One region of the Pseudomonas entomophila genome, then DNA from elsewhere that is predicted to be linked to it. Evidence: riboswitches for the same ligand, from Rfam matches in the RefSeq annotation. Region 1 holds a riboswitch; each other region holds the start of a gene.

Region 1 (9,836 bases):
CGAGATGCATGTGATCGGCAAGATGAAGGGCCATATCATCGACCTGCCGCCCCCGGGCAGCGCGGCGGTGGCGCAGGTGGTCGGGCATATCAGCCCGGAAGACCTGCTCAAGACCATCCCCCGCGCACCGCACTAAGCGATACCCCCTGTAGGAGCCGGCTTGGCGGCGAACACCGGCACAGCCGGTGCCAGCCACCGCGTTGCCTGGTTCGCCGGCAAGCCGGCTTCTACAGGTCCGCAGAATTTAAAAGTCTCATATGAGCTAATTTCGTCTCATATGTTATAGTCCACGATCTTTCGTCAGCTTTCGCCCGCCATCGGCACCTGCGGGCGATCATCGACTCGAGGTCATTCATGCGTAGATCCCTCCAAGAAGAACGCCTGCTCAAGGCGCTTGCCCATGCCATCGTGATTCAACCGCGTGCCACCCTGAAAGAGCTGGCGGAAACCGCCGGCGTCAGCAAGGCCACCCTGCACCGCTTCTGCGGCACCCGTGAGAACCTGGTGAACCTGCTCGAGGACCATGGCGAGCAGGTGCTGAACCTGGTCATCCAGGAGGCCGACCTGGAGCGGGCCGAACCCCTGGACGCCTTGCGCCACCTGATCGCCGAACACCTCAAACACCGCGAAATGCTGGTGTTCCTGATGTTCCAGTACCGCCCCGACACCCTGCTCAACAACGCTGAAGACCGCCGTTGGGAGGCCTACACCCAGGCCATGGATGCGTTCTTCCTGCGCGCCCAGCAGATGGGCGTGCTGCGCATCGACATCAGCGCGGCGGTGTTCACCGAAATGTTCATGACCATGATCTACGGCATGGTCGACGCCGAGCGTCGCGGGCGCGCGGCCAGCGCCAACACCGCCCAGGCCCTGGAGCAATTGTTCCTGAACGGTGCCCGCACGCCGGCTTGACGCTCAGGGCGCGGCCAGCCGCGCGACAATCGCCTCGGCCAGCGCCCGCACCCGCCGTGGCTGCACCCGGCTCGGCGGGTAGACGATCTGCAGCGCTACCTCACCAGCGCCGTAGGCGGCCAGCACCTCCACCAACCGGCCGCTGTCCAGGTCAGCCTGCACATCGCGGATCGACTTCAGGCACAGGCCATGCCCGGCCAACGCCCAGCGCCGCACCTGTTCGCCATTGTTGGCCACCCGACGCCCGCTGACCCGCACGGGGTATGCGTTGCCCCCCAGGCGAAACGGCCAGGTACGCTCGGCATGGATGCCAAAGCGCATGACGATGCAGTCGTGGTCCGCCAGCTCATCGGGATGGGCCGGGATGCCATGACGTTGCAGGTACTCCGGCGCGGCGCACACCACCCTGCGGTTGTCCCCCAGCACCCGCGCGCGCAACGAGCTGTCGGCCAATGTGCCATAGCGAATGGCGAAATCGATGCCCTGCCCCACCAGGTCGACATAGCCATCGGTAAGGTCGAGGTCGATGGCCACCTGCGGATGGTCCGCCAGGAAGCGGTCGAGGATGGGTGCGATGACGTTCTGCCCCAGGTCGACCGGCGCACTCAGGCGGATCAGCCCCGCGATGTTCTCGCTGCCATGCCTGATGCGCCCTTCCAGTTCGTCGGCCTCGGCCAGCAGGCGCCGCGCGCCATCGGCCAACACGCGCCCCTCGTCGGTAAGATTGAGCGAACGCGTGGTGCGGGTAAGCAGCGCCACGCCGTAGTGAGCCTCCAGCGCCGACAGGCGTTCGGACACCGTCGCTGGCGACAGCCCCCGCTCACGGCCTGCGGCTGACAGGCTGCCTTTTTCGATGATGGCCAGGAACAGCGCCAGGTTATCCAGCATGGTTTTCGCTTTTTCCGAAATATGAATTTGTCTGCCACCTGATTATTAGCGATTTACCCACTAATTACACTGACGCCTCCCCTACCCACCCCATCGGGAGACTATCGATGACCAGCAGGAGAGATTTCGTCAAAGGCACCCTCGTCGGCGGCATCGCCGCAGCGGCCGCAGGCACGGTGCTGACCAGTGGCGCCGCCACCCCGCCCCGCAGCAGCCCCGCCCCGGCAGGCGGTGGCGGGCCGTTCTGGCCCAACGGCGCGCAATTGGTGATCTCGATCTCGTTGCAGTTCGAGTCGGGCAGCCAGCCCGCCCACGCTGAAAGCCCGTTCCCGCCGCTGGATGCGCGCTACCCAGACACCATTGCCCCCAGCTGGTACCGCTATGGCCCGCTGGAGGGTGTGCCGCGCCTGCTCGACCTGTTCGACCGGCACGGTATCAAGGTCACCTCGCACATGGTCGGCAAGGCTGTCGAAGCCTACCCGGAGCTTGCCGCCGAAGTGGTGCGTCGCGGCCACGAGGCCGCGGCCCATGGCCTGTACTGGGCACCGCAATACAGCCTGACGCCCGCCGAGGAACGCCGTCACTACGAGCAGGCGGCGGCCATCGTCGAACGGGTTACCGGCCAACGCCCGGTGGGTTTCAACGCCTTCTGGATGCGCCATTCCCGGGACACCCTGAACATCCTCCAGGACCTGGGCTTCCTCTACCACATCGACGACCTGTCCCGGGACGAGCCGTCGATCACCCCGGTACGCGGCAAACCCTTCGTCGTGGTGCCCTACACCCTGCGCAACAATGATATCGGCCGCATCGCCGGCTCCACCGCGATGACCGGCGCCGCCCTGCTGCAGGAACTCAAGGACGAGTTCGACGTGCTGTATGCCGAAGGCCGCCAGCGGCGCCGGCTGATGTCGCTGTCGGCCCACGACCGCATCGGCGGCACGCCGACCGTGGCCCACGCCCTCGACCAGTTCATCGCCTATGCCAAGTCCCACCCCGGCGTGGCCTTCCTGCGCAAGGACGAGATCGCCCGCTGGACCCTGGCCCAGGGCAATGCACCGCTGAACCCGGCCAGGGTCTTCGACTGACTGCGCTCAGCGCGCGGCCAGCCCGGCCTGCTGCAGGAAGGTCAGGTTGTCTTCCAGGTGCCAGTCCTCGGCAATGCGGCCATCGGCGATGCGATAGATGTCCATGGCGATGAAGTCGATGGCCTCGCCCTGCCCCTGGCGCTCGCCCAGCTTGCCAGTGAAATGCCCGGTAAAGCGCAGGGCCGCGGTAACCCGGTCACCGGCAACGATCATCTGCAACACCTCGCAGCGCAGGTCCGGCACCGCCGCGCGGAAGGCCTTCGAGGCTTTCAGCGGGCCTTCGATACCTTGCGGCCGCCCCGCCGGCAGGGTGTTGTCGCGAAAGTCCGTGGCCAGCGCGGCGCGGGCCATGGCTTCGTCGCCGGTATTCCAGAAGGTGTCGTAGCGCCGGGCGGCGAGGATCTGCTGTTCGAGCTGTGCCTTGGGCGGGCTGTGGTCGACCACCAGCACGGCTGGCGTGACCAGTTCGCCGGCACTGGACAGGTTCGCGGCAGCCGCCAGCACCAGAGGGGTCAACCAGCGGCCGGCACGCAGCCCCGAAACCTTGGATTCGGTATTCATGTTCAATTCCTAAAAGTGTCGTCAGAGAAGGCATGGCGCGGCCGCGAACCATGCAGACAAGCCTATCCAGTTGGCGCCAAGCCCTCAAGAAGGCACTTTCCACTCACCTGGTCACCCTGGAGTAACCCCGTATGGCCCATTACCGGGAATGCCCCGCCTATGACGTATTCGCCCTCGCCTGCCCCGCGCGGATGGTGCTCGACCGCCTGGCGGACAAATGGGCCCTGCTGCTGATCGACCGCCTCAGCGCCGGTGAACGCGTGCGTTTCAACCAACTGCGCCGGGACATGGCCGGGATCTCGCAGAAAATGCTGTCGCAAACCCTGAAGCGCCTCGAGCGCGACGGGCTGATCGAGCGTGAAGTGCATCCCACCGTGCCGCCCACCGTCGAGTACGCGCTGACCGAACTGGGCGCGACCCTGGGCGACACGGTCGAGCGCCTGGCACGTTGGGCGGAGTCGAACATGCCTGCGATACAGCTGGCCCAGCAGCACTACGACCGCCAGGCTGCGCGCCACCTTGATTGACTCGCCCGCGCATAAATGCTCAGATGCGCCCCTTGTTTCAGGTGTCCCTGGCCGCCGTGCCAGGGGTTAAACGGGAAGCCGGTGCCTCGTTCAGCGAGAAGTCCGGCGCTGCCCCCGCAACGGTAAGCGAGCAAGGTATTCGACAGACCACTGTGCCAACGGCATGGGAAGGTGAATGCCCGTGCGCCTCGCAAGCCCGGAGACCGGCCTGCAACCTCTGTTTGGCAACTCCCGCGGTGGGCGGGCGCGTGCCGGTCTTGGGGCAGCCCGCTGCCTGCAATGCCTTCATGCGTCCACCTCGCCGGGCTTCACTTTCTCGCTACGGGCGCGTCCGCATGTCTTCACCCCTCCTGCGCATCGAGCGCCTGCACTGGTCACCCGCTACCGGCGAGCCTTGCCTGCTCGACGATGTCACGCTCGAAGTGCGCCCCGGCGAGTTCGTTGGGTTGATCGGCCCCAACGGCAGCGGCAAGACCAGCCTGCTGCGCTGCGCCTACCGTTTCAACCGCCCACAGGCCGGGCGCGTGCTGCTCGAGGGTGAGGATGTCTGGCAACGCCCGCCGCGCTGGGTGGCCCAGCGCATCGCGGTGATGCTGCAGGAGTTTCCCGAAGACTTCGGCCTCAGCGTGCGCGACGTCGTCGCCATGGGCCGCACGCCGCACCTTGGCTGGCTCGACGGCGACGGCGACCCGGCGCCCATCGAGGCCGCCTTGCGCCAACTGGGCCTGGAAGACCGCGCCGAGCAAGGTTTCGCCCACCTGTCCGGTGGCGAAAAGCAGCGTGTGCTGCTGGCCCGGGCCCTGGCCCAGCAACCGCGCCTGCTGGTGCTCGACGAACCGACCAACCACCTCGACCCGCGCTACCAGTTGGCCCTGCTGCAGCACCTGCGCGGCACCGGCCTGGGCCTGTTGGCCAGCTTCCACGACCTGAACCTGGCCGCGGCCTTCTGCGACCGCCTGTACGTCATCGAGCAAGGCCGCATCAAAGCCGGCGGCACGCCCGCCGAGGTGCTGACCGAGCAGTGCCTGGCCGAAGTCTTCGGCACCCGCGCCCTGGTCGACCGCCACCCCCTGGCCCATCACCCGCGCATCACCTGGATCAGCCCCGCATGAAGCGATCGTTACTCCCCCTGCTCGCCGCCTTGCCCCTCGTGGCGGCAGCCAGCGACTACCCCGTGAACGTACGCAGCTGCGACCGCACGGTGACCTTCCAGCAGGCACCGCAACGGGCGGTCAGCCACGACATCAACCTGACCGGCATGCTCCTGGCCCTCGGCCTGCGCGAGCGGATGATCGGCTACAGCGGCATCAGCGGCTGGAAAACCCTTGCCCCCTCCTTGAGCCAGGCATTGACGGGCCTGCCGGAACTGGCGCCACGCTACCCATCGGTGGAGAACCTGCTGGACGTGGACACCGACTTCCTGTTCGCCGGCTGGGGCTACGGCATGGAGGTCGGCGGGACGCTCACACCGCAGCGCCTGGCGTCGTTCGGTATCCCCGTCTACGAATTGAGCGAGTCTTGCTCGCGGATCATGCCCCGGCACCCGGCAAGCCTCGACGACCTCTACACCGACCTCGACAACCTCGGGCGCATCTTCGACGTGGCGCCACGGGCCCAGGCGCTGGTCACCCAGTTGCGCGGGCGTATCGCCAAGGTTGCCAAGACCCTCGCCAACGTCCACGACCGCCCCAAAGTGTTCCTCTACGACAGCGGCGAGGACCGCCCCACCACCTCCGGCAGCCTGGGCATGCCCCAGGCGCTGATCGCGGCGGCCGGCGGCGACAACGTGATGACCGACGTGCAAGCCAGCTGGACCGAAGTCAGTTGGGAAAGCGTCGTCGAACGCGACCCCGACATAATCGCGATCGTCGACTACGGGCCGACCACCTGGCAGCAGAAGCGCGATTTCCTGCTCCAGCTCCCGGCGCTGGCCGATGTGAAAGCCATTCGCGAACGTCGCTTCGTGGTGCTGTCCTACCTGCAGGTGACGCCCTCGGTGGACAACGCCGATGCCATCGAACAGCTGGCCGCTGCCCTGCACCCGCAACTGTTCGCGCAGGCGCGGCCGTGATGCCGCTACGCAGCCCCACGGCCTACCGGCTGCTGCTCGTCGGGTTGGTGGCCGCCCTGCTGCTGTCCTGCCTGGTTTCGCTCGGTTTCGGCGCGGCCCAGGTGCCACTGGCCAACGTACTGGACATCGTTCTGAAGCAGGTAGGGCTTGCCGAGGCCGGCAACTTCAGCCGTGGCCAGGAGCAGATCGTCTGGCAGATCCGCGCGCCACGGGTGCTGCTCGGCGCGCTGGTGGGCGCCGGGTTGGCGCAGGTTGGGGCCGCATTGCAGGCCGTGACACGCAATCCACTGGCCGACCCGCATTTGCTGGGGGTCAGCTCCGGGGCCGTGCTGGGCGCCGTGCTGGTGGTGTTGTTCCTCGGGCCCTTCGCCGGCGTGCTGAGCCTGCCACTGGCGGCGTTCCTCGGCGCCCTGGGCTGCATGCTGCTGGTGCTGGGCGTGGCCAGCCGGCGCGGCCGCCTGGACAGCGAGCGGCTGCTGCTGGCCGGCGTGGCGGTGTCGTTCGTGGTGATGGCGCTGGCCAACCTGCTGCTCTACACCGGCGACCCCCACGCCGCCAGCTCGGTGATGTTCTGGATGCTGGGTGGCCTGGGCCTGGCGCAATGGTCGCTGCTGTGGCTGCCGGCCCTGGCCGTGCTCGCCGGATTCATCTTGCTGATGAGCCTGGCCCGGGCGCTCAATGCCCTGATGAGCGGCGAGCAGACCGCCGTGAGCCTGGGCTTCGACACCCGCCGCGTGCGCGCCCAGGTGTTCGTCGGCACGGCGCTGCTCACCGGGGTGCTGGTATCGCTGTCCGGCGCCATCGGCTTCGTCGGCCTGATGCTGCCGCACATGGCCCGGCGCCTGGTCGGCGCCGAACATCGCCGGCTACTGCCGACCTGCGCGTTGCTGGGGGCGCTGTTCATGGTCTGGGTCGACATGGGCGCGCGCACCCTGATCGCCCCCCAGGACCTGCCGATCGGCATCGCCACGGCGGCCATCGGCGGGTTGTTCTTCATCGCGCTGCTGCGCCGTCGCGGCTAGGTTCTGGCGCCACGCCACGCAGCCCCCGCAGCGCTGCGCGCAGCTCGGCGGGGCGCACCGGCTTGGCCAGCACCGCGATCCCCCGCGCCTGCAACGCCGCCTGCAGCCGGTCGATATCGTGCCCGGTCATGATCAGCGCCGGCACCGCCCAGCCGCGCTGGGCGCGCAGGTAATCGATGCAGTCGATGCCGGTGGCCTTCGGCCCCAGGTCGTAGTCGGCGACGATCACGTCACAGTCGCTGGCCAGGCCCTCGGCCGAATCGTGGGCCTGCACCTCGCAGCCCCAGCGCTGCAACAGCGCGCAGGTGGCCTGCAGGACATTGTGGTCATCCTCCACCAGGCACACGCGCAAGCCGGTGAGCAGCCCCGCCTGCAAGGCCGGGTCGATGGCCAGTTTCGGCATCTGCGCGACAGCCCTGGGCAAACCACTGAGGCGCACTGTGGTGCCGTGGCCAGGCCGTGAACGCAAGCTCACCGCCATCCCCATCAGGCGGCCCAGGCGCTGGACGATGGACAACCCCAGGCCAACGCCTTCGACGTCCTTGTCGCGGGCCTCGCGCACCCGGTAGAACTCCTCGAACACCTTGCCCTGGTGCTCCTCGGCGATCCCCCGGCCCTGGTCGCAGATGACGATGGCCAGCCCCTCGCCACAGGGCCGCACCCCTACCAGCAACGGCCGGCCGGCGGCGTACTTGAAGCTGTTGGACAGTACGTTCTGCACCATGGTCGCCAGCATCCCGGGGTCGGCGCGGGTCCAGTGCCGGCTGGCCACCTGGCGCATTTCCACCCCCGCCCAGCGCGCCGCCTCGGCGTTCTGGCGCAGCAGCTCGCGCAGGAAGCCATCCACCGCGAAGGTCTCGAACTTCGGTTGCACCCGGCCGTTGTCCAGGGTGTAGAGGTCGAGGATCGAGCGAAACAGTTGCGAGACGTTGAGCAGCGAACGGTCGATGCTGTCCACCAGGCGCCGCTCCTCATCGCCCAGGCGCGCCTCGCGCAGGCAGGCGGTGAACAGGCCGATGGAGTGGATCGGCTGGCGCAGGTCATGGCTGGCCTGGGCCAGGAAGCGGGATTTCTCGCGGGTGGCGGCCTCGGCCAGGGCCGTGGCCTTGCGCGTGCGCTCCAGCAGCAGGTGGGCGTAGAACGGGATCAGCGTGCTGGTGGTCAGCAGCATGGGCAGCAGGAACGGCTGCTGCTGCCAGTAGGGCGTGAACCACCACACCGCCACCAGCGCGCCCAGGGCCAGCACGGTGGCGATGGCCAGGTAGCGCGAGCCGAAGCGCATGCCGTTGCCCAGGTTGATCCAGACCATCACCGCGTACAGCGGCAACGCGGTCTCGCCGCCGACCACCAGGCCGAAACAGGTGCCGGTGTAGTCGCCCAGCATGCCGAAGATCCGCCGCGCCGGATAGTGCCCGGGCCAGCGCTTGATGGCCTGGCGCATGCCCACCGACACCACCACGAAGGCGGCGTAATAGAGCAGCACCGGCAGGTAGGTGGCGAGCGAACGGCCCGGCAGGAAGCCCAGCAGGGCCACGTAGCTGATCGCGCACGAGGCGACGATGATGCGCAGGTTGGCCTGGTCCAGTTCGTTGTTCTTCTCGAACTTCATGGGTAACGTCCTTGTGCGCCAGTCGGCATCTTCGCGAACAGCCTGGGGAAACGGCGGTCCAACCCTGCTAAGTTAACATGTGTCGCAAGACAGGGAGTTTCACGACGTGAGTTGCCGCATCATCGTGGCGGATGATCATCCGCTGTTCAGGGACGCCATGGCCAGCACCGTGCGGCGCCTGCTGCCCGCGGCCGAGGTCGAGCAGGCCGGCACCCTCCAGGACGTGCTCCGCCTCGTCGCCCAGGGCGAAGCGCCCGACACCCTGATCCTCGACCTGCGCTTTCCCGGCCTGACCTGCATCGCCCGGCTCGCCGAGTTGCGCCAGCAACTGCCGCGCACCGCGCTGGTGGTGCTCTCCATGGTCGACGATCCCGAGGTCATCAGCGAAGTCATGGCCGCCGGGGCCGACGGTTTCATCGGCAAGAGCCTCACGCCCGAGGAAATCGGCGCCGCCCTGCTCGCCGTGCGTGAAGGCGAGGTGGTGGTCCGGTATGCCCCGTCGGGCCTATTGCATCAGGAGGGGGCCGACAGCGAGCTGGAACAGCTGACCCACCGCCAGCAGGACGTGCTGCGCCTGATCGCCCAGGGCAAGACCAACAAAGAGATCGCCCGCGAGCTGGACATCTCGCCGTTTACCGTGCGCATCCACGTGTCGTCGCTGCTCAAGACCCTCAACGTGCCGACCCGCACAGCGGCGGCCGTGAAGTACTCGGGTAACTGAAGCGTGTAAGGCGCCGCCATACCTGTAACACTGCGGTCCCACACCGAACCGAAATTCGGCGCGACCTCTGTAGGAGCGGCTTCAGCCGCGATCACCCGCAAAGCGGGTGCCAGGCACCGCGTCGCTTGCATCGCGGCTGAAGCCGCTCCTACACAGGCCTGCTGCCCCCTCAGCATTCCCACACCCACCTCAGGGTTTCCCCCATGGGCGGACCGCCCCTGCCTTAGTATCATTTCGCCCTCACGGACCACCCGGGACCTCAACGTCCCCCGCCTAGGAAGGCCCTTTCACGATGTCTGCCGCACCCGCCGTTCCCGCGCCCAGCGAGCGCGAAATCCAGATCGCCATCGCCCCCCTCGACACCCTCCTCAGCGAAGACCTCGGCGCCGCCGCCGCTTCCGTCGACCACTGGCTGCAAGAAATCAGCTACGGCCTGG
Region 2 (9,836 bases), 1.1 Mb from region 1:
GCAGAAGGTCGCCGGCGCCAGCCACTGGTCGATGGGCTCACCCGCCAGTTGTCCCCGCTGGTGGTAACCGCAGCCGTGGAGCCCCAGCCTGTCGATGAGGGTGACCATGGCGGCGTGCTCATTGAAGCGCTGTGGGTCGGCCAGCACCTGGGCCAATTGCCGCTCGTGGGCTTCGATCATCGCCAGTGCGCAGCGGTAACCGGTGGCAACCCGGGCGCTATCGGCCACCGATGCCCGTTGCAGGAAGAGATCGAGCGCGGACACGGCCATACCATGGTAGGCCGTTGCCTGCGGCTGCCCAAACAGCGCTGTGTCGCCTTCGCGCAGGGCATTGAGCTGGTCGACGTAGTCGCACAGGGCCAGGTTGACGCCCAGCGTCTCGGCATGGAGCGCCCGCGGGAAGCAGGCCAGGGCCAGCAGGAACACCGGCAGCTCGAATGCCGCGTCTTCGATGGCGGGATCGTCGCAGAAACGATGGCTGAACACCTCGGCCACGGCCATGCCCACACGCTGCGCCGCCTGGTCGAACAGCCGGCTCTGGCTACGCTGCGGATAACCACCGCCGACCATCAGCGCATGGATTTTGAGCAACTGGCCGCTGTCCGCTCGCCAGGCGTGGGCGATCGAGGTCACACCATCGAGCCAGCCCCCCATCACCTTGAACAAGGGCGCGTGCTGGAAATAGAAGTGACGCTTGCGCGCGTTATCGGGGATCAGCGCGGGATAGTCGGCCCGCAGGCGCTGTTGAAGCGCTCGCGATGGCTGGTCGACTACGGCCGCTTGCAGCGTGCCGGTGTCGCGATACGCCGCCAAGCGCTGCGTCACCTGCGTCCAGACCAGCTCCAGCAAGCCATGCCGCTCTTCCTGGTTGACCAGTCTGAAGAACCATTGCCGGGCGTTCAGTCGCACCTGCCCGAGTGCTGTCGGCGTGATCGCCAGAAAGCTGGGTGCAGTGAACGCAGGCACCTCCTGCGCCAGGTTGGCCATTGCGCCAGCCCCTCCTCTTCATGATGGCCTGAAGACAGACCTCACCCAGGCCAGGCCGGGCCGCGCGAGGTTATCGCGTAGGCTGGCGGCCGAAGACCTGTGTGAAGAGTGCATCGTCCTTGATGCGAAGCATCTTCCTGATACGAGGGAATATGCTTAAAACGTTTTGCGAGGGGGATATTGGACAGTGGTCATGAAAATGTAAAACGGGCCGCATTGGCGACAAGCATGAGCCTCGCTAATGCTGCAGTGCCGCCAGGTCAGGCCTTGATGTAGCGCATCACCGCGTCACCGATCATCTGCTTGTGGCGCAGCTTGATCTGCTCGTCGGCCAGGTCGATCTGGAAGATGTCGCCGAAGGTGTGGCGGTTGGACACCCGGTAGAAACAGAACGCGCTCATCAGCATGTGCAGGTCGATCACCTCGATGCCCGGGCGGAACACGCCCTCCTCCACGCCACGTTGCAGGGTGCGACCAAGCGACTCCAGCACCAGGCTGCTCATCTCGCGGATCACCGGCGATTGCTTGACGTACTCGCCGTAGTGGATGTTCTCGGTGCAGACGATGCGCACGAAATCGACGTTGTGGTCGTGGTGGTCGAAGGTGAACTCCACCAGCCGGCGGATCGCCTGTTCGGCAGGCAGCGACTCGAGGTCCAGGCGCTGCTCGGTCTTGCGGATATCGCCGTAGAGCTTGACCAGGCACTCGACGTACAGCTGCTCCTTGCTGCCGAAGTAGTAGTAGATCATGCGCTTGGAGGTGGCGGTGCGCTCGGCGATGGCGTCGACCCGGGCGCCGGCCAGGCCCTGCTGGACGAACTCGGTGATGGCGGCCTGGAGGATATTCTCGCGGGTCTTCTCCGGGTTGTTCTTGCGCGCTTTGCGCGCCCCTTCGACTTCAGGCTTGGCTACCGAATCACGCATACCGACTCACAGGCTCGTTATAGGAATCCGGGGGATTATCCGTGAGCCGGACGGCGCAGGGAAGCGCGGTGTGAGTGCGCCCCACGGCGCCCTTGCTGGTGAACCTGGGGTCCGTGCTGGCCCCGGTTCGCCAGCAAGGCTGGCGCCTACAGGACTGGGCGCGGGCGTTCGCTGCGCCGCTTGGCCATCGCCGCCAGGCGCACCGCGACATTGGCGGCGCCATACCCGGCATAACCGCCCTTGCGCTGGATGATCTCGAAGAAGAAACGCTCCTCGAACGGCTCGGTGTACACGTGGAACAGCTCACCGCCCTGGGCGTCGCGGTCGTACAGCACGTTGTAATACGCCAGCTCACTGAGGAACTCGTCGTCGAATTCGAACCGCGCCGCCAGGTCGTCGTAGTAGTTCAGCGGGATCTCCAGCAACGGCACCCCGGCCTCCTTGGCCCGCACCACTTCGCGGAAGATGTCGTCGCAGTCGAAGGCGATATGGTGCACCCCCGAGCCCCGGTAGCTGGACAGCGCGTGGGCAATGGCAGTGTTGCGGTTCTCGGAGATGTTCAGCGGTACCCGCAACGTGCCACACGGGCTGCGCAGCGCGCGACTCTTGACCAGGCCATAGGGGTCGGGGAGCACCACCTCGTCATCGGCGGTGAAGTCGAACAGGCTCTTGTAGAACAGCACCCAGCTGTCCAGCGCCTCGGCCGGCAGGGCCAGGGCCATGTGGTCGATCCGTTGCAGGCCACCTGTGCCCTGTACGCCCGGCGCAAGGTGAAAATCGCTGTCGTAGATGGTCTGGCCGTGAGCCTCCTGCTCCACCAGGTACAGCAGGCTGCCATCTGGCGCGCGCACTGCAGGGATCTGCCGCTCGTTGGGGCCGACCAGGCCACGGAAGGGCTGGCCCCGGTAGGCGGTGGCGCGCTGCAAGGCCGCCTGGCCGTCCTTCACCCGCAAGGCGGTGGCGCACAACGACGGCCCATGGGCCTCGAAGAAATTGTGGGCGAAGGAATAGGCTTCGGCGTTCAGCACGATGTTGATGTCGCCCTGACGCAGCAGGCGCACCGCCTTGCTGCGGTGCTCGCCCGCCTCGGCGAAACCCAGGCGCTTGAGCCACACCCCGAGCCGCGCGCCCACCGCCTCGTCGACCGCGAACTCGAGGAACTCCACGCCGCCGTAGGTGCTGGCCGCCGGCGGCGCGAACAGCACGCCCGGTTCCACCTGCCGCGCTTCGTGCTCGAGCTGGCGGCGGGTTTTCTCCTCCAGGTACAACAGCGAGCGCAAGCCGTCCGCGGCATTCTGCCGGGGCGGCGCCGCGCGAAATCCATCGTTGAAGATTTCCAGCGACAGTGGGCCGCGATAGCCGGTGGCAAGTATCGGTGCGAGGAAACCGGCCAGGTTCAGCTCGCCCTGCCCCGGGAAACAGCGGAAATGCCGGCTCCACTCCAGCACGTCCATGGCCAGGAGCGGCGCGTCGGCCATCTGCACGAAGAAGATCTTGTCGCCGGGGATATCGCGGATGGCCCGGGGGTCGCCCTTGAGCGACAGGGTGTGGAAGCTGTCGAGGATCACCCCCAGCGCTGGGTGGTCGGCCTGGCGTACCAGGTTCCAGGCCTGCTGGTAGGTGTTGACGTGGCGGCCCCAGGCCAGGGCCTCGTAGCCGATACGCAGGCCGCGATTGCCGGCATGTTCGGCGAGCAGGCGCAGGTCGTCCACCAGCAGTTGCTCGTCGCCCAGGGCGTCGGGCTGCACGTTGCTGCACACCAGCACCAGGTCGGTGCCCAGCTCCTGCATCAGGTCGAACTTGCGCTCGGCGCGGTCGAGCTGCTTGTGCAAGCGGTCGCGGCGGCAGCCTTCGAAGTCACGGAAAGGCTGGAACAGGGTGATGGCGATGCCGAGGTCGGCGCACATCTTTTGCACCTCGCGCGGGCTGCCGGCGTAGTACAGCAGGTCGTTCTCGAAGATCTCGACGCCGTCGAAACCCGCGGCGGCGATGGCTTCGAGCTTTTCCGGCAGGGTGCCGCTGAGGGACACGGTGGCAATCGAACGCTGCATGCTGGGGTTCCTTGTTGTTGTGGGGCGTTCCTCTTTAGGAGCGGCTTCGGCCGCGATCATCCGCGAAGCAGATGCCAGGCACTGCAGCGCCTGCATCGCGGCTAAAGCCGCTCCTACAGAGGTCATGCCAGATCGATGAGGGCAGCGGTAACGACAGCCCATCAATCGGCCTGGCATGAGCGATTATTCGCAGGTAAAGTCACCCCGGCAACGAACTTTGTACGGAACAGTTAGTTTTCGTTCGATTACCGAACAAAACCCGTTCCGGCGAATTGATTCACCCACCCCCGTGAACAACCATGAACACCAGTCGCAGGCCCCGCCGGCCTTTCTCGCTGCCACGCCGGTCGTTCGGCGGGTCCTGCGCCGCACCGCCCAACGTCACCACATAATAAGTTCAATAAAACGGGTACCGACCTATGCTCACGTTCCTCGCCCTGCGATCCGCACCGTCACGTTCGTCTTCTCCTTATCGCCCCACGGTTCACGCGCCCTGTGCGCGCTGACCTTTCGGCCACCGACAAGAACAACGGAGACAACATGGCCCGCACAAGCTCCCAAGCCAAGAAAGCCACCGCCAGCGGATGGATCGGCTCTGCCCTCGAGTACTACGACTTCTTCATCTATGCCCAGGCCGCGGCGCTGATCTTCCCGCAGATCTTCTTCCCCTCCACCGACCCGAAAATGGCCATCATCGCCTCGCTGGCCACCTACGGCGTCGGCTACCTGGCCCGCCCGGTGGGCGCCTTCGTGCTCGGCCACTGGGGCGACACCCGCGGGCGCAAGAACGTGCTGCTGCTGTGCATGTTCCTGATGGGCCTGTCGACCATGGCCGTGGGCCTGCTGCCCACTTACCACGACATCGGCCTGCTCGCCCCGGCGTTGCTGGTGCTGCTGCGCCTGGTCCAGGGCTTCGCCGTGGCCGGCGAGATCTCCGGGGCCAGCTCGATGATCATGGAGCACGCGCCGTTCGGCCGCCGTGGCTACTACGCCAGCTACACGCTGCAGGGCGTGCAGGCCGGCCAGGTGATGGCGGCGGCGGTGTTCCTGCCGCTGGCCTACTTCATGCCGAGCGAGGCCTTCAACGAATGGGGCTGGCGCATTCCGTTCCTGATGAGCGCGCTGGTGCTGTTGGCCGGCTTCATCATCCGCAAGGAGGTCCACGAAACCCCGGCCTTCGTCCAGGAAGAGCAGCAGGACAAGGTCGCCAAGTCGCCGATCAGCGAAGCCTTCCGTCACAGCTGGAAGCACATGGTGCTGGTGATGTTCATGGCGCTGATGAACGTGATCCCGGTGGTCGCCACCATCTTTGGCGCGGCCTACGCGGTGCAGCCGGCCTACGGCGTGGGCTTCGACAAGAGCGTGTATCTGTGGATCCCGGTGGTGGGCAATATCGTCGCGGTGCTGGTGATCCCCTTCGTCGGCAACCTCTCCGACAGGATCGGCCGCCGCCCGACCATGATCGCCGGTTGCCTGGGCTCGGGCCTGCTGGCGTTTGTCTACCTGTATGCGATCAGCATCCACAACGTGCCACTGGCCTTCGCCGCCTCGATCGTCATGTGGGGCATGGTTTACCAGGGCTACAACGCGGTGTTCCCAAGCTTCTACCCCGAGCTGTTCCAGACCCGCTACCGGGTTTCGGCCATGGCCATCGCGCAGAACGTCGGCACCATGCTCACCGCCATGCTGCCGGCGCTGTTCGCCACCGTGGCACCGCCGGGCTCGGACAACATCCCGCTGGTGGTGGGCGGGCTGGCATTCTTCATCACCTGCGTGTGCGCGTTCGCGGCATACCTGGCGCCGGAGACCCACCGGCTGGCCATGGAAGACCTGGGCAACCCGCAGGCAACGCCCATGGCGCAGGAAGCCTATGAAGCCAACCGCAAGGGCAACCTGAAAGCGTTCGGGCATTGAACGCCGCGGGGCAGACCTGTCGCGCACTGACAGTGCCTGGCCCATCCAGATGATTGACTCCCCCCTCGTTCGATGGTCAGATGCGCGCCAGTTTCAGGTGTCCTGCGCCGCCGTGCGCAGGGTGAAACGGGAAGCCGGTGAGTCGTTGTCACGACAAGTCCGGCGCTGCCCCCGCAACGGTAAGCGAGCGACCCCTTCGACAGACCACTGTGCACCCGCATGGGAAGGTGAAGGTTTCATGCCCCTCGCAAGCCCGGAGACCGGCCTGAAGCCTTACTTGGCAACCCGCGGTGGGCGGGCGCAGGCCGGTCATCGCGTGCGCGCCTGCGTATGTGGTTCGCCTTTGCGTGTTTTCCACCGGGATCCATTCATTCCTGCAGCAGTGGAACGACATGTCCCGATTCAACAAGCTTCACACCCTGGCGGCCTGCCTGGCCGTCTCGCTCCCGGCCCTGGCCGACGACCACCAGGGTGCCCCGCTCACCCTGCCCTCGACGGCGGTCACCGAGACCCGCGAGCCCTCGGCCATCGACCTGGCCACCCCGACCCAGGCCGGTTCACGGCTGAACCTCAGCGCCCTGGAAACCCCGGCCAGCACCAGCAGCATCAGCGCCGAGCAGATCCTGCAACGCAACAACCTCACCGTGCAGGACGCCGTGACCCGCTCCCCGGGCATCACCTTCATCGGCACCCCCGGTGATGGCGGCACCGGCCTGTCGGCGCGCGGTTTCAGCGGCCAGGGTTCGGTGATGACACTGTTCGACGGCGCGCGGCTGTACACCGGCGCCGGCACCCTGACCTTCCCGGTCGACCCGTGGATGGTCGAGCGCATCGACGTGCTGCGCGGCCCGGCGTCGGTGCTGTACGGCGAAGGCGCCACCGGCGCGGTGGTCAACGTGATCCCGAAAAAACCCTTCGCCGGCGAGATCCACAACCGCCTGCGCCTGGGCTACGGCTCGTGGGATCGCCAACAGCTGGGGCTGGACAGCGGCGGCAGCCTGAGCGAACGCCTGAGCTACCGGGTCACCCTCAACAAGCAGGAAGGCAACGGCTGGGTCGACCGCACCGACTCGCGCAACCTGTCGCTCAGCGCCGCCCTGCGCTTCGATGCCAGTGACGACCTGAGTTTCACCCTCGCCCACGAGCGTGGCGACGCCGAGCCGGCCAACTACTTTGGCACGCCGCTGATCGACGGCCACTACCGCGACAGCCTGCGCAAGAAGAACTACAACGTGCAGAACGACGTGCAGCGCTACCACGACGAGTGGACGCGCCTGACCACCGACTGGACGCTCAGCGACACGGTCTCGGCCAGCAACCTGCTGTACTACATCAAAAGCCGCCGCCACTGGCGCAACGCCGAGGACTACACCTGGAACGCCGATGAGGGCCTGCTGCAACGGGGCAGCTACCTGGAGATCAAGCACAACCAGGAGCAGCTCGGCGACCGCCAGAGCTTCACCTTCGACCACGGGCTGTTCGGCCTTGCGAGCAAGACCGTGGTGGGTGTCGAGTACAACAAGATCCGCTTCAACGTCGACAGCAACGCGCCCTACAACGACGACGGCGTCGACCTGGTCGACCCATGGAACCCGGCACCGAGTGGGTTCCACAGCGCCTCACCGCTGCGCCCGCAAAACCTTTCCACCACCCACACCGTCGCGCTGTTCGCGGAAAACCGTACCCAGTTGACCGAGCGCCTGTCGCTGGTCACCGGCGTGCGCCGCGACCAGAACCACATCGACCGCGACAACCTGATCGATGGCTCGCGCAGCGACGTCAGCCTGCGCGGCGGCAACTGGCGCGCCGGGCTGGTCTATGCGCTCAGCGACGATCTGTCGGTCTACGGCCAGTACTCCACCAGCGAGGACGGCGTCGGCAACCTGATCAGCCTCAGCCAGAAACAGATGGACTTCGACCTCACCGAGGCGAAGCAGACCGAGTTCGGCGTCAAGCAGCGCTTCTGGGACGGCCAAGGCGAATGGACCCTGGCGGCCTACCACATCGTCAAGAAGAAGCTGCTGGTCTACGACCCGGCCAGCAAGACCCAGCAGCAGGCCGGGCAGCAGACCTCCGACGGCCTGGAGGCCTCGCTGGAACTGGCGCTGGGCAACCAGTGGCAGCTGTCGGCCAACGCCGCGCTGGTGCGGGCCAAATACGACGAGTACCTGCAAAGCACGGCGCAGGGGGTGATGGACCGTGCCGGCAACCGCCCCGCCAACGTGCCGCGGCGCACCGCCAACCTGTGGCTGAGCAAAGGCTTCGGTCAGACGCTGGATGCCGGCGTGGGCCTGCGTTATGTAGATGAGCGCTATGCCAGCGTCGACAACGAACAGGCCGTGCCGGGCTATACCGTGGTGGATGCCAACCTCGGCTGGCAGGTGCTGCCGGACGTGCGTCTCGGCCTGCAGGTGAACAACCTGTTCAACCGCGACTACGTGGTTTCGGCCCACAGCGGCGAGCAATGGCTGCTCGGCGCGCCGCGTTCGTACTTCGCCACGGTCGACTACAGCTTCTGACCCTTCCCATTGACCTGACACAACTTCTGTAGGAGCGGCTTCAGCCGCGATCACCCGCGAAGCGGGTGGCCAGACACCGCGGTGCCTGTATCGCGGCTAAAGCTCCTACTTGCGCCCGCGCTCATTGCATTTGCCCTTTGCGCCGAACCCATGGCATAGATGCGAGTCCACACGTGTATGTGCCCGTATCGAGCCTCAAGGAGTTTCACGCATGAGCAAGCACCCTTACGTCCCGCCCAAGGTCTGGACCCACGAGGCCCCCTCAGGCGGCCAGTTCGCCAGTATCAACCGCCCGGTGGCCGGCCCGACCCACGACAAGGACCTGCCCGTGGGCAAGCACCCGCTGCAGTTGTACTCGCTGGCCACCCCCAACGGCGTGAAGGTGACCATCCTGCTCGAAGAATTGTTGGCCCTCGGCCATACGGGCGCCGAATATGACGCCTGGCTGATCCGCATCGGCGAAGGCGACCAGTTCGGCAGCGGCTTCGTCGGGGTCAACCCGAACTCGAAGATCCCCGCCCTGCTCGACCGCAGTGTCGAGCCGCCGGTACGGGTGTTCGAGTCCGGCTCAATCCTGCTTTACCTGGCCGAAAAGTTCGGCGCACTCCTGCCCACGTCGCTGGCTGCGCGTACAGAGACGCTCAACTGGCTGTTCTGGCAGATGGGCTCGGCGCCCTACCTGGGCGGCGGTTTCGGCCATTTCTACGTGTATGCGCCGGAAAAGTTCGAGTACGCCATCAACCGCTTCACCATGGAAGCCAAGCGCCAGCTCGATGTACTCGACCGCCGCCTGGCCGAAAGCGCCTACCTGGGCGGTGACGAATACAGCATTGCCGACATTGCCGTGTGGCCCTGGTATGGCCAGCTGGTGCGCGGCAACCTGTACGGCGCGGCCGAGTTCCTGGCGGTGCACGAGTACCCGCATGTGCAACGCTGGGCCGACGCCATCGCCCAGCGTCCCGCGGTGCAGCGCGGCACCCGGGTCAACCGCACCTGGGGCGATGAAGCCAGCCAAGTGCCAGAGCGGCACTCGGCAACAGACATCACGGCCCTTTGAACTAAAGTGTCAGTCTTGATCCGGCATGAAACCCAACGCCATGGCCAACTGCCGGTCAACACTGCCTTCAGGCTCCCAGACCGACAGCAGCGGTTCGCTCAGGCAGCGCAGCCCTGCTGCCTGGGCCCTGGCGTGGGTCAGGTAGTCATGGTCGATGACGTTGATCGACACCAGCAGCTCCTCCAATGTCGGGGATTTCTGGACGATGTAGTGCCAGTCGCTCATCTCGTATGTTTGCGCAACAGCCCAGATCGCGGACTGCAACAGATCCTGCTCCCCATGCCGGATCGCTGACCGTACCAGTGCCCTCTCCCGTGACAGGTGGCCATACAACTTGCCAGGGCTGAAGCACATCAGTGCCGCGTAGTAACCGCGCTCGAGTGTC
Region 3 (9,836 bases), 720 kb from region 1:
AAGCGCAGGGGGTCGACGCATACCCAGCACGGCGCGTCGGGCAATGTCGCGTGCAGTTGCAGGCCCTTGAGCCTGGCATTGCCCTCGAAGACCCGAATGGTGGCCTTGACCAGGCCGGTCAAGTCGGTGGCCACCGGTTGCAAGGTCATGTGCCCGGACTCGATGCGCGAGATATCGAGTACATCGCCGATCAGGTCGAGCAGGCCGATTGCCGACCCGTGGGCGGTTTCCAGCGCCTGGGTGTCGCTGTGGCCACGACGACTGTCCTCCAGGGCCAGTTCCAGCAAGCCGATCACCGCGTTCATCGGGGTGCGGATTTCGTGGCTCATGACCGCCAGGAAGGTACTTTTCGCCTGGCTGGCCTGTTCGGCGTCGTTTTTCGCCTGGCGCAACTGTTCGAGCAGCCCGCGGCTGAGCGCAAGCTGTTGCTGCAGGGCGCGTTCGGCGTCGGTGCGCTGGTGGATCAGTTTGCGCAGGTAAGTGTTCCAGAACACCACGCCCGCCAGCAGCACACCGGCCAGCACCAGCACCTGAAGCGCCAGTGTGCGGTAGTTGCGCCAGGGGCTGTCGCTGACCACGGCGTTGGTGCGCCAGCGGTTGACCAGTTGCTCCTGCTCGTCAGGCGGGATGCTTAACAGGGCCTTGTCGAGGATGCCCTGCAGTTGGGGCAGTGCGGGGTTCACGGCAAAGGCGGCGAGTGCCGGTTCATCGCCCTGCAGCCCGGCGACCCGCAGGCGGCCCTTGAACACCTGGTTGATGAAGTAGACGGCGTTGACCTGCGAGCTCACGGCCACGTCGGCGTCGCCATTGGCCACGGCCTCCATGAGTTGCAGGGGGTTCTCCGCTTCATATACACGCATGCTGGGGGATTCGCGCAGCAGCTCCTTGGTCAGCGGCGAGCCACGCAGCAGCGCTACGCGCTGGCTGCTCAGGGGCTGGTTCGCAGGTAACGGCGCGGCGTCCTGGCGCATCACCAGGACGCGCGGGCTGATCATGTACGGGCGGGTGTAGCGCAGACGCTGGGCGCGGTCGTTGCCATAGCCGATGGCGCCGATCATGTCGACCTTGCCCTGGGCGGTGGCCTCGACCATGTCCTCGAACGACTCGGACTCGACGATCTGGAAGTTCAGGCCGGTGCGCAGGCTGATACGCTGCAGCAGGTCCAGGGCGATGCCGCGTGGTTGCTGCTGGCTGTCGGTGAAGCTCAAGGGCGCCAGGGTCGTGTTGATCATCACCCGAATGGTCGGGTGGCTGGCGATCCAGCTGCGCTCCTCGGCGGTGAGCGCGTCCAGCCGGCGGTCGAGCAACAGGCTGGTGCTGCCGCTGGTCCAGCGCCGCAGGATGTTCAGCCGCTCGCTGTCGGCGACACGGCTGAGGGCCGTGTCCACCAGGCGTAGCAGGCGCGCGTTGTCGCGAGCCAGGGCAAAGGCGAAGGTGCTGACTGGTACTTTGACGAAGTGGTCGACCTTGACCATGCCCTGGAAACCCTTGGCAATCATGTAGTCGCTGCTGATCGCATCGCCCAGGTAGGCGTCGGCCTGGCCCAGTGCCACCGCGGCGATACCGGCCAGCGTTGAGCGATAGAGCGTGACGTGGGCGCGGGGATAGAGCTTTTTCACGGCCTGCAGGGGCAGGTAATGGTCGACCATGGCCAGCTTGCGCCCGGCCAGGGCATCGTCCTCGCCCAGGGCGGCGCGCTGGCGCGACACGATCACCGCCAGGTCGTCGGCGTAGGGCTGGCTGAGGGCGAGCTCGGCATCGTTGGCCTCGAAGGCATTGGAGGTGCCCAGCAAGTCGATCTCGCTGCTGCGCAATGCGGCGATGGCCTGCGCGCGATTGCTATAACGACGGATCTCGATGGGGACGCCCAACTGCTCGGCGATCAGGCCGGCGTAGTCGGCGCTCAGTCCTTCGTAGTCGGCTTGGCTGGTGTTGATGTCGAACGGTGGGTAGTCGGGGCGCGAACTGCCGAGCACCAGCGTCTTGCGCGCGGCGAGCCACTGGCGATCGTGCGCATCGAGCGCCAGTGGTTGTGCTGCGCTCAGGGCGCGTGCCAGCAAATGGCGGCTTTCGCTGGGGGATTGCGCCGCAGCGGACAACGACAGCAGTGCGGCCAGCAGCACGCACGGCAGGGTGCGCCCGATCATCGGTCAGGCCACGTTGTTGCGTTTGGCCAGGTCGACCATTTCCACCAGCGACTCGGCCTTGAGCTTTTCCAGAATCCGGCCGCGGTAGGTGCTGATGGTCTTGGCGCTGAGGTTCATCTGCTGGCCGATCAGCTTGTTGCTCTGCCCGGCGCAGAGGCGGCGCAGCACTTCCATTTCGCGGTTGGACAGACTGCCCAGGCGCTCTTTCTCGCTGTCCAGGGTGTTGCTGTTGACCGCCATCTGCGGGAAGGTCGAGTAGCCCTTGACCAGTGCCTTGAGGGCGAAGAGCAGGGCGTCGAGATCCTCGTCCTTGTTGACGAATGCACTGATGCCGGCATCCATGCAGCGGCGCACGTAGAGGTCGGCGGGTTGGCCGGTGAGGGCCATGATCCGGGGCGCGGGCACGAGCAGCTTAAGGCGCTTGATCACTTCCATGCCGTCGAGGTCGGGCAGGCCGATGTCGAGAATTACCACCTCGGCCTTCGTTTCCGCGGCCAGGCGCGCGGCTTCTTTGCCTTTGCCGGTTTCACCGACGATGGTGAATCGCTCTTTTTCAAGCAGCATGCGCACGGCCAGCCGGACAATGTGGTGGTCATCGACCAACAGCACGGATGTCATGGGGAACTCCTGTTGATGTGGACCCGCTTCCTGTTTCCGTTCGAAAGTCGTTTCGCGGGTCAGCTGTAGGCAGCGCGCACCTTACGGGGATTCAGGATCCTTGGTAATAGGCGAGTATAGGTGTGTTGATTATGCGCAGCTATTTTGTTGAAAAGTCCTACAAAAGGAGGCTGGGCACACCTCCGTTGAAGCTGTCTGGGAAGGGGGTCAGGCGCAGGCTGAGTGCTTTTTGATCACTCGCTGGGTGGAGGCAGGGTTGTTGTCCAGCGCCTTGCCGGTACGGGTCGGCCGCGAGACGAGCTGGCCACCGCAGTTGGGGCACTGGTGGTGGAAATGCCGATCATTGCACGCGCGGCAGAACGTGCATTCGAAGGAGCAGATCAGCGCGTCCGGGCTTTCGGCTGGCAGGTCACGGTCACAGCACTCACAGTTGGGGCGTAGTTCGAGCATGTTGGGGTTTCCAGTAGGCGTGAAAGCCCCAGTGTGCTACGACGTGAGGGGTGGCGGCAAATGGCTCATGGGCCGGGCCGGTAGAGGTGGGCGTGCCCGGCGCGGTAAAGGGCCGAATCGGCGAAGGGGGCATCCCCCAGTACATGGCCGACGAGGATCAGCGCTGTGCGCCGGAAGCCTTTGGCCGCTACGCGCTCGACGATATCCGCCAGAGTGCCCTTGGCCCAGTCCTGGTCCGGCCATGTGGCGCGGTGCACCACCGCGACAGGGCAGTCGGCGCCGTAGTGGGGCAACAGTTCGGTGACGATTCGGGCGAGGTGCTTGACCCCCAGATGGATGGCCAAGGTGCTGCGGTGCCGGGCCAGGTCGGCCAACTGCTCCCCGGGTGGCATCGGCGAGCTGTCGCCGTAGCGGGTGAGAATCACGGTTTGCGCCACGTCGGGCAGGGTCAGTTCGCACCCCAGCAGGGCGGCGCTGGCAGCGGTCGCGGTGACGCCCGGCACGATCTGGTAATCGATGGCCAGCTCGCGCAGGTGGCGAATCTGCTCGCCGATGGCGCCGTACAGGCTGGGGTCGCCGCTGTGCACCCGAGCCACATCGTGGCCAGCGGCGTGGGCCTGGCGCATGGCCTCGACGATCTGCTCCAGATGCAGTTCGGCGCTGTTGATCACGGTCTGGGCGGTGTGCCCTTCGAGCACGGCGGGAGGCACCAGGGAGCCGGCATAGATGATCACCGGGCACTGGCGGATCAGGCGCTGGCCCTTCACCGTGATCAGTTCCGGGTCGCCGGGGCCGGCGCCGATGAAGTAGACCGTCATGGGAATTCCTTGCAGGTGGGAGGGCGGATTATCCGCCGATGGCCAGGGCCAGGGTGGCGCCAGCCAGGGTCTGTTTCGGGATGTGCAGGCGTGGCGGCGTGAATGCCTGGCCGGCCAGGGCCAGTGCCGCGCTTTCGGCTACGCCCCAGCAGCCGGTCTGGGCGTAGGCGACGGCGGAGCGCTGGGTGAGCTGCGCTTCGAAACCGAGCAGATGTGGGGCATCGAAGCAGATGAACGGCAACCCCAGGCGCTCAGCCAGCGCCAGCAAGCCGGGCTCACGCGCCTTGGGCGTGATGCTGGCGATGCCGCGCAGGCAGGAAAGGGGCAAGGCGTGAAGGGTCAGGGTCTGGCGCAGCAGCACCGAGAGTGTCTCGACCGGGCAGCCGCGACGGCAGCCAAAGCCGGCGTACAACGCCGGCTGAGCGGGATGCAGGGACATCAAGCGTGGCTGGAGCGACGGTAGAGCCAGGCGCTGAGCAGGCCCAGCGCCAGCCAGAAGGCGGCGTTGGTCAGCCAGGAGGCGATCTTGAACTGCGCTTCGAGGGCTTCCGGCGCCAGGCTCTCATGCACGGGCGGTTGCGGCGCGCCGATGACATGGGGGATGACCAGCAGGGCGACGCCGATCACCTTGAGCAGCCAGTGACGGGCGAACACCAGCAATGCCAAACCTGCTGCGGTTGCAGCGGCGGTAGCGACCCACCAGGTCTGGCGTTGGCCAAGGTCGGCGGCGGCAGTGCCAGGTAGTTCGGGTGGCAGGCCCAGGGTCGGGGCCAGGCAGAACACGGCGAAACCGGCCAGGCCCCAGAGCGCGCCGGTGCTGACACGGCCAGGCTCGCGCAGGCTGTACAGCGCGGCAAGGATCAGGGCGAAGCCTACCGCCACTACCAGGTTGCCGCCGGTGGTGGACAGCACACGCTGCCAGCCATCCTCCGGCGCCCAGGCTTCGGCGCTGTGCTCATGTTCGTGGGGCGCGGCGGCCTCGCCATGCGCGTGGTGTTCGGCGGCGGGGGCGGCGTTCTCGTAGGTTTCCGCCTGGAGAATCAGCGGAGCGACCCAGAAGCTTTGCAGCAGGGTCAACAGCAGGGCGGCCAGCAGCCCGCTGAAGCCCGCGGTACGGGCGATGCGCGTGATCATGCGGGCGTACTCAGTGGCAGGGGAAGGCGGCGCTGTGGCGGGTATCATGAGCGGCGTTGTGCACCGCCTCGATGTGCGAGAAACCGGCGAAGTAGACCAGGCACAGGCCGAGCAGGCTGGCACCGATGGCGATGATCATGCGCTGGCTGAGGCTGACGGGGGTGGCGATGCTGTGTTTCGTGCTGGTGATGGGCATGACGCGTTCCTCTGCTGTTGCTTTTGTCGGGCATTGGGGCAACGGGCAAGCGCGGCGACCCCGGGCGAAGCTCGCCCAGGTATGCGACAGCGCCCGCCCACCGCGGGGTGTTCATGTGGCGTCAGGCCGGTCTCCGGGCTGGCGAGGTGGAGCGGGGCTCCGTTGTTGGCGTCACCTTCCCATGCCGTGTCGACGGGCACAGTGGTCAAGACGCTTCACTCGCTTACCGTTGCGGGGGCAGCACCGGCATTGTCCGGCCTCTTGCAAAGAGACGCGTGACGCACCGGTTTCCCGTTTCACCCCAAGGGGGCACCTGAACGCAGTGCGCTAGCAAATCATGGGGCGAACCTTGCGTCAATGGCGGCGGCGGTTGACCGCAAGGCAGGCTCTGCGTAGCCTTGCCGCTTCGAGGTTCTCCGGCGTTGGCCGGAGCTAAGACGGGAACGCGGTCGATGCCGCGGCTGCCCCCGCAACTGTAGGCACTGGAACGGATCGGCACAGCCACTGCGCACGCGCGGGAAGGCGCCATCCAGCTGGCATTCTTGTCGGCGCAGTGCGAGCCAGGAGACCTGCCTCGTGACGTTTTCGACTTTCAACCGGGCGGGGTGATCCGGTGGCGAACCAGCCAGGCCGGCACGGCCCGTGGCTATCGTCCTGCATGCCCGCGCCACAGCCGCCAAGGGCACCGCGACATGAAAACACTGGCCAAGCTCCCCGTCACCATCGTTACCGGCTTCCTCGGCTCGGGCAAGACCACCTTGCTCCGCCATATGCTCGACAACGCCCAGGGCCGCCGCATCGCGGTGATCGTCAACGAGTTCGGCGAGCTGGGCATCGATGGCGAAATTCTCAAACAGTGCAGCATCGGTTGCAGCGAAGAAGAGGCCAATGGCCGCGTCTATGAGCTGGCCAACGGTTGCCTGTGCTGCACGGTGCAGGAAGAGTTCTTCCCGGTGATGCGCGAACTGGTGGCCCGTCGCGGCGACCTGGACCACATCCTCATCGAAACCAGCGGCCTGGCGCTGCCCAAGCCTCTGGTCCAGGCCTTCCAGTGGCCGGAAATCCGCAACGCCTGCACCGTCGACGCGGTGATCACCGTGGTCGACAGCCCGGCCGTGGCAGCGGGCACCTTCGCCGCCTACCCGGACCAGGTCGACGCCCAGCGCAAGCTCGACCCCAACCTCGACCATGAGTCGCCCCTGCACGAACTGTTCGCCGACCAACTGGCCAGCGCCGACCTGGTGGTGTTGAACAAGGCCGACCTGATTGATTCAGAAGGCTTGGCCAAGGTCCGCGCCGAAGTGGCCGAAGAGCTGCCGCCGGCGGTCAAGGTGATCGAGGCCAGCAGCGGTCGCCTGCCGCTGGAGGTGTTGCTGGGCGTGGGTGCCGAGTCCGAGGCGCATATCGATGGCCGGCGCACCCACCACGATTCGCACCACGATGGCGATGACCATGACGACCATGACCACGACGCCTTCGACTCCATTTCCCTCGACCTGCCCGAAGCCGACGAAAGCCTGTTGCTCGACGCCCTCACGCAACTGGTCACCGAGTTCGGCATCCTGCGCGCCAAGGGCTTCGCCGCCATCCCCGGCAAGCCGATGCGCCTGCTGATCCAGGGCGTGGGCACCCGCTTCGACAAGCACTTCGACCGCGCCTGGCGCAACGAAGAGCCGCGCATCACCCGCCTGGTGCTGATCGGCCAGGACCTCGATGCCGCGCAACTGGAAGCGCGCCTGCGCCAGGCCCTGGGCGCCTGACCCATGCACCTGCTGCGGACCCAGCCCGGCGGCTTCGTGCCGGACGACAGCATCGCCGATCTCGGCCAGACTCCCGCCGAGTTGGTGATCCTCTGCAGCGGTGATTCGCACCTGGCACTGCTGGCCGAAACCGCCGAGCAGTTGCCGGAGGACTTTCCCAGCCTGCGCCTGGCCAACCCCATGCAGGTGCAGAACCATGCCTCGGTCGATCTCTATGTCGACGAGGTGCTGCGCCACGCCAAGGTGATTCTGGTCTCGCTGCACGGCGGCGTCGGCTACTGGCGCTATGGTGTCGAGCAACTGGTGGAACTGGCCAACCGAGGCGTGCAACTGATCTTGGTGCCGGGCGATGATCGCCCCGATCCGCAACTGACCGACCTGGGCACGGTGCGTGGCGAGCAGGCCGAGCGGCTCTGGCACTACCTGCGCCAGGGCGGCAAGGCCAACGCCGTCAACCTGTTCAACTGCCTGGCCAACCTGTGGCTCGGGCGTGACTATCCGTGGCAGGAGCCGCAACCGTTGCCGCGCACCGCGGTCTACCACCCGAACAAGGCCAGCGCGGTGCCCGAGGACTGGTACGCAGAATGGAACCCGACGTTCCCGGTGGCGCCGTTGCTGTTCTACCGCTCGCACCTGCAAGCGGCCAACACCGCGTTCATTGACGTGTTCTGCCAGCGTCTGCAGGCCTGCGGCCTGAATCCGCTGCCGATCGCCGTGGCCAGCCTCAAGGAGCGCGCTTGCCTCGATCAGGTTGAAGACTGGCTCGACGCGGTCGAGGCCGAAGTGGTGATCAACACCACCGGCTTCGCCCTGTCCAGCCCCGAACAGCCCAACCTGCGCCCGCTGCGCCGCGACGTGCCGGTGTTGCAGGCGATCTGCGCCCAGGACAACCAGCCTGCCTGGGAACAGAGCGAGCAGGGACTGGGTGCCCGCGACCTGGCCATGCACATCGCCTTGCCGGAACTGGACGGGCGCATCATCACCCGGCCGGTCAGCTTCAAGGACCTGGCCTGGCGCAGCGAGCGCAGCCAGGCCGACGTGGTCTGCTACCGGGCCCACCCTGAACGCATGGACTTCGTCGCCGAGCTGGCGCGGCGCTGGGTGGAGCTGGCGCGCCTGGACAACCAGGAGAAGCGCATCGCCCTGGTGCTGGCCAACTACCCGACCCGCGATGGGCGCATCGGCAATGGCGTCGGCCTGGACACGCCGGGCGCCGCCCTGAACATCCTCCAGGCCCTGCAGGCGAATGACTATCCGGTGGCGGGTCTGCCGGGCAGCGGTACCGAGCTGATCCACCAGTTGCTCGGTGGGGTGACCAACGACCTCGACCACCTGGACCACCGCCCCTGCGCCCAGAGCCTGAGCCTGGCGGACTACCAGAGTGCCTTCGCCGCTTTGCCCGAGGCGAACCAGCGCGCCGTGCTCGAGCGCTGGGGGCCGCCCGAGCAGGACCCGATGTTCCGCTCCGGGCGCATGATGGTCGCCGGGCTGCGCTACGGCCTGACCTTCGTTGGCATCCAGCCGGCCAGGGGCTACCAGGTCGACCACAGTGCGGTGTACCACGACCCGGACCTGGTCCCGCCCCACGGTTACCTGGCGTTCCACTTCTGGCTGCGCAACGGCTACGCCGCCGACGCGGTGATCCATGTCGGCAAGCACGGTAACCTGGAGTGGCTGCCGGGCAAGGGCGTGGGCCTATCCAATGAATGCTGGCCGGATGCGTTGCTCGGCCCGCTGCCGAACATCTACCCGTTCATCGTCAATGACCCGGGCGAGGGCGCCCAGGCCAAGCGGCGTACCCAGGCGGTGATCATCGACCACCTGATGCCGCCGCTGACCCGCGCCGAAACCTACGGCCCGCTGCGCCACTTGGAGCAACTGGCCGATGAGTACTACGAAGCCCAACTGCTCGATCCACGCCGCGCCCGCGAGCTGCAGCGCGACATCCTCGAACTGGTCAAGGCCAACCATATCGACCGCGAGTTGCAACTCGAAGGGCAACTGGACGACGCGGCGGTGTGGCTGCCGCGCCTGGACACCTACCTGTGCGACCTGAAGGAATCGCAGATCCGCGATGGCCTGCATGTGTTCGGTCAGTCGCCCCAGGGGCGCTTGCGCAGCGACACCTTGCTGGCGCTGCTGCGGGTCGAGCGGGGAGACGGCAAGGGCGGTAATGCCAGCCTGATCCGCGCCCTGGCCAAGGCGCTGGAGTTGGGCTTCGATCCGCTCGATTGCGACTTGGGCCAGGCCTGGGCAGGGCCACGTCCGGCATTGTTGCAGGCCTGTGACCCAGGGCTTTGGCGCACTCAGGGTGATACCCGCGAGCGCCTTGAGCTGCTGGCGATCAGCTTGATCGAGCAGGCACTGGTGGGCGACGTCTGCCTGCCAGACACACCCTGCTGGCAGCCTGTGCGCGAAGTGCTGCGCGCTTTGTGTCAAGAGGTCGCGCCCAACCTGGACGCGTGCGGCGGCGCCGAGCTCGATGGCTTGCTGGCCGCCCTGGCCGGGCGTTTCGTGCCCGCAGGCCCCAGTGGCGCGCCCAGCCGTGGGCGGCTTGACGTACTGCCGACCGGGCGCAACTTCTATACCGTCGATGTGCGCAACCTGCCAACCACCACGGCCTGGCGCCTGGGCTTCGCCTCGGCCAACCTGATCCTCGAACGCCACCTGCAGGATCACGGCGACCACTTGCGCCAGCTGGGGCTGTCGGTGT

Evidence for each region. Region 1 has a riboswitch for cobalamin ahead of IM733_RS07900 (ABC transporter ATP-binding protein). Riboswitches for the same ligand answer to the same signal wherever they lie in the genome.
Region 2: linked by a shared signal. The riboswitch ahead of IM733_RS03455 (TonB-dependent receptor) and the one ahead of IM733_RS07900 (ABC transporter ATP-binding protein) in region 1 are both predicted to bind cobalamin.
Region 3: linked by a shared signal. The riboswitch ahead of IM733_RS05190 (CbtB domain-containing protein) and the one ahead of IM733_RS07900 (ABC transporter ATP-binding protein) in region 1 are both predicted to bind cobalamin.

Annotation. Positions count from the first base shown of each region.
Region 1 covers NZ_CP063832.1:1,853,555-1,863,390, forward strand. The annotation lists gene IM733_RS07870 (peptidase U32 family protein) at 1-136, shown strand, start outside; gene IM733_RS07875 (TetR/AcrR family transcriptional regulator) at 355-912, shown strand; gene IM733_RS07880 (LysR family transcriptional regulator) at 916-1,800, opposite strand; gene IM733_RS07885 (polysaccharide deacetylase family protein) at 1,908-2,888, shown strand; gene IM733_RS07890 (ester cyclase) at 2,895-3,449, opposite strand; gene IM733_RS07895 (winged helix-turn-helix transcriptional regulator) at 3,581-3,976, shown strand; cobalamin riboswitch at 3,999-4,202, shown strand; gene IM733_RS07900 (ABC transporter ATP-binding protein) at 4,312-5,088, shown strand; gene IM733_RS07905 (ABC transporter substrate-binding protein) at 5,085-6,047, shown strand; gene IM733_RS07910 (FecCD family ABC transporter permease) at 6,047-7,069, shown strand; gene IM733_RS07915 (ATP-binding response regulator) at 7,041-8,678, opposite strand; gene IM733_RS07920 (LuxR C-terminal-related transcriptional regulator) at 8,785-9,399, shown strand; gene IM733_RS07925 (RHS repeat-associated core domain-containing protein) at 9,692-9,836, shown strand, end outside.
Region 2 covers NZ_CP063832.1:757,610-767,445, reverse strand. The annotation lists gene IM733_RS03475 (iron-containing redox enzyme family protein) at 1-987, opposite strand, end outside; gene IM733_RS03470 (TetR/AcrR family transcriptional regulator) at 1,248-1,910, opposite strand; gene quiC (3-dehydroshikimate dehydratase QuiC) at 2,057-3,961, opposite strand; gene IM733_RS03460 (MFS transporter) at 4,502-5,875, shown strand; cobalamin riboswitch at 5,954-6,158, shown strand; gene IM733_RS03455 (TonB-dependent receptor) at 6,268-8,394, shown strand; gene yghU (glutathione-dependent disulfide-bond oxidoreductase) at 8,606-9,451, shown strand; gene IM733_RS03445 (restriction endonuclease) at 9,461-9,836, opposite strand, start outside.
Region 3 covers NZ_CP063832.1:1,133,646-1,143,481, forward strand. The annotation lists gene IM733_RS05160 (transporter substrate-binding domain-containing protein) at 1-2,144, opposite strand, end outside; gene IM733_RS05165 (response regulator transcription factor) at 2,151-2,765, opposite strand; gene IM733_RS05170 (DUF1272 domain-containing protein) at 2,973-3,215, opposite strand; gene cobM (precorrin-4 C(11)-methyltransferase) at 3,281-4,033, opposite strand; gene IM733_RS05180 (cobalamin biosynthesis protein) at 4,062-4,472, opposite strand; gene IM733_RS05185 (CbtA family protein) at 4,472-5,167, opposite strand; gene IM733_RS05190 (CbtB domain-containing protein) at 5,178-5,363, opposite strand; cobalamin riboswitch at 5,471-5,695, opposite strand; cobalamin riboswitch at 5,756-5,954, shown strand; gene cobW (cobalamin biosynthesis protein CobW) at 6,056-7,123, shown strand; gene cobN (cobaltochelatase subunit CobN) at 7,127-9,836, shown strand, end outside.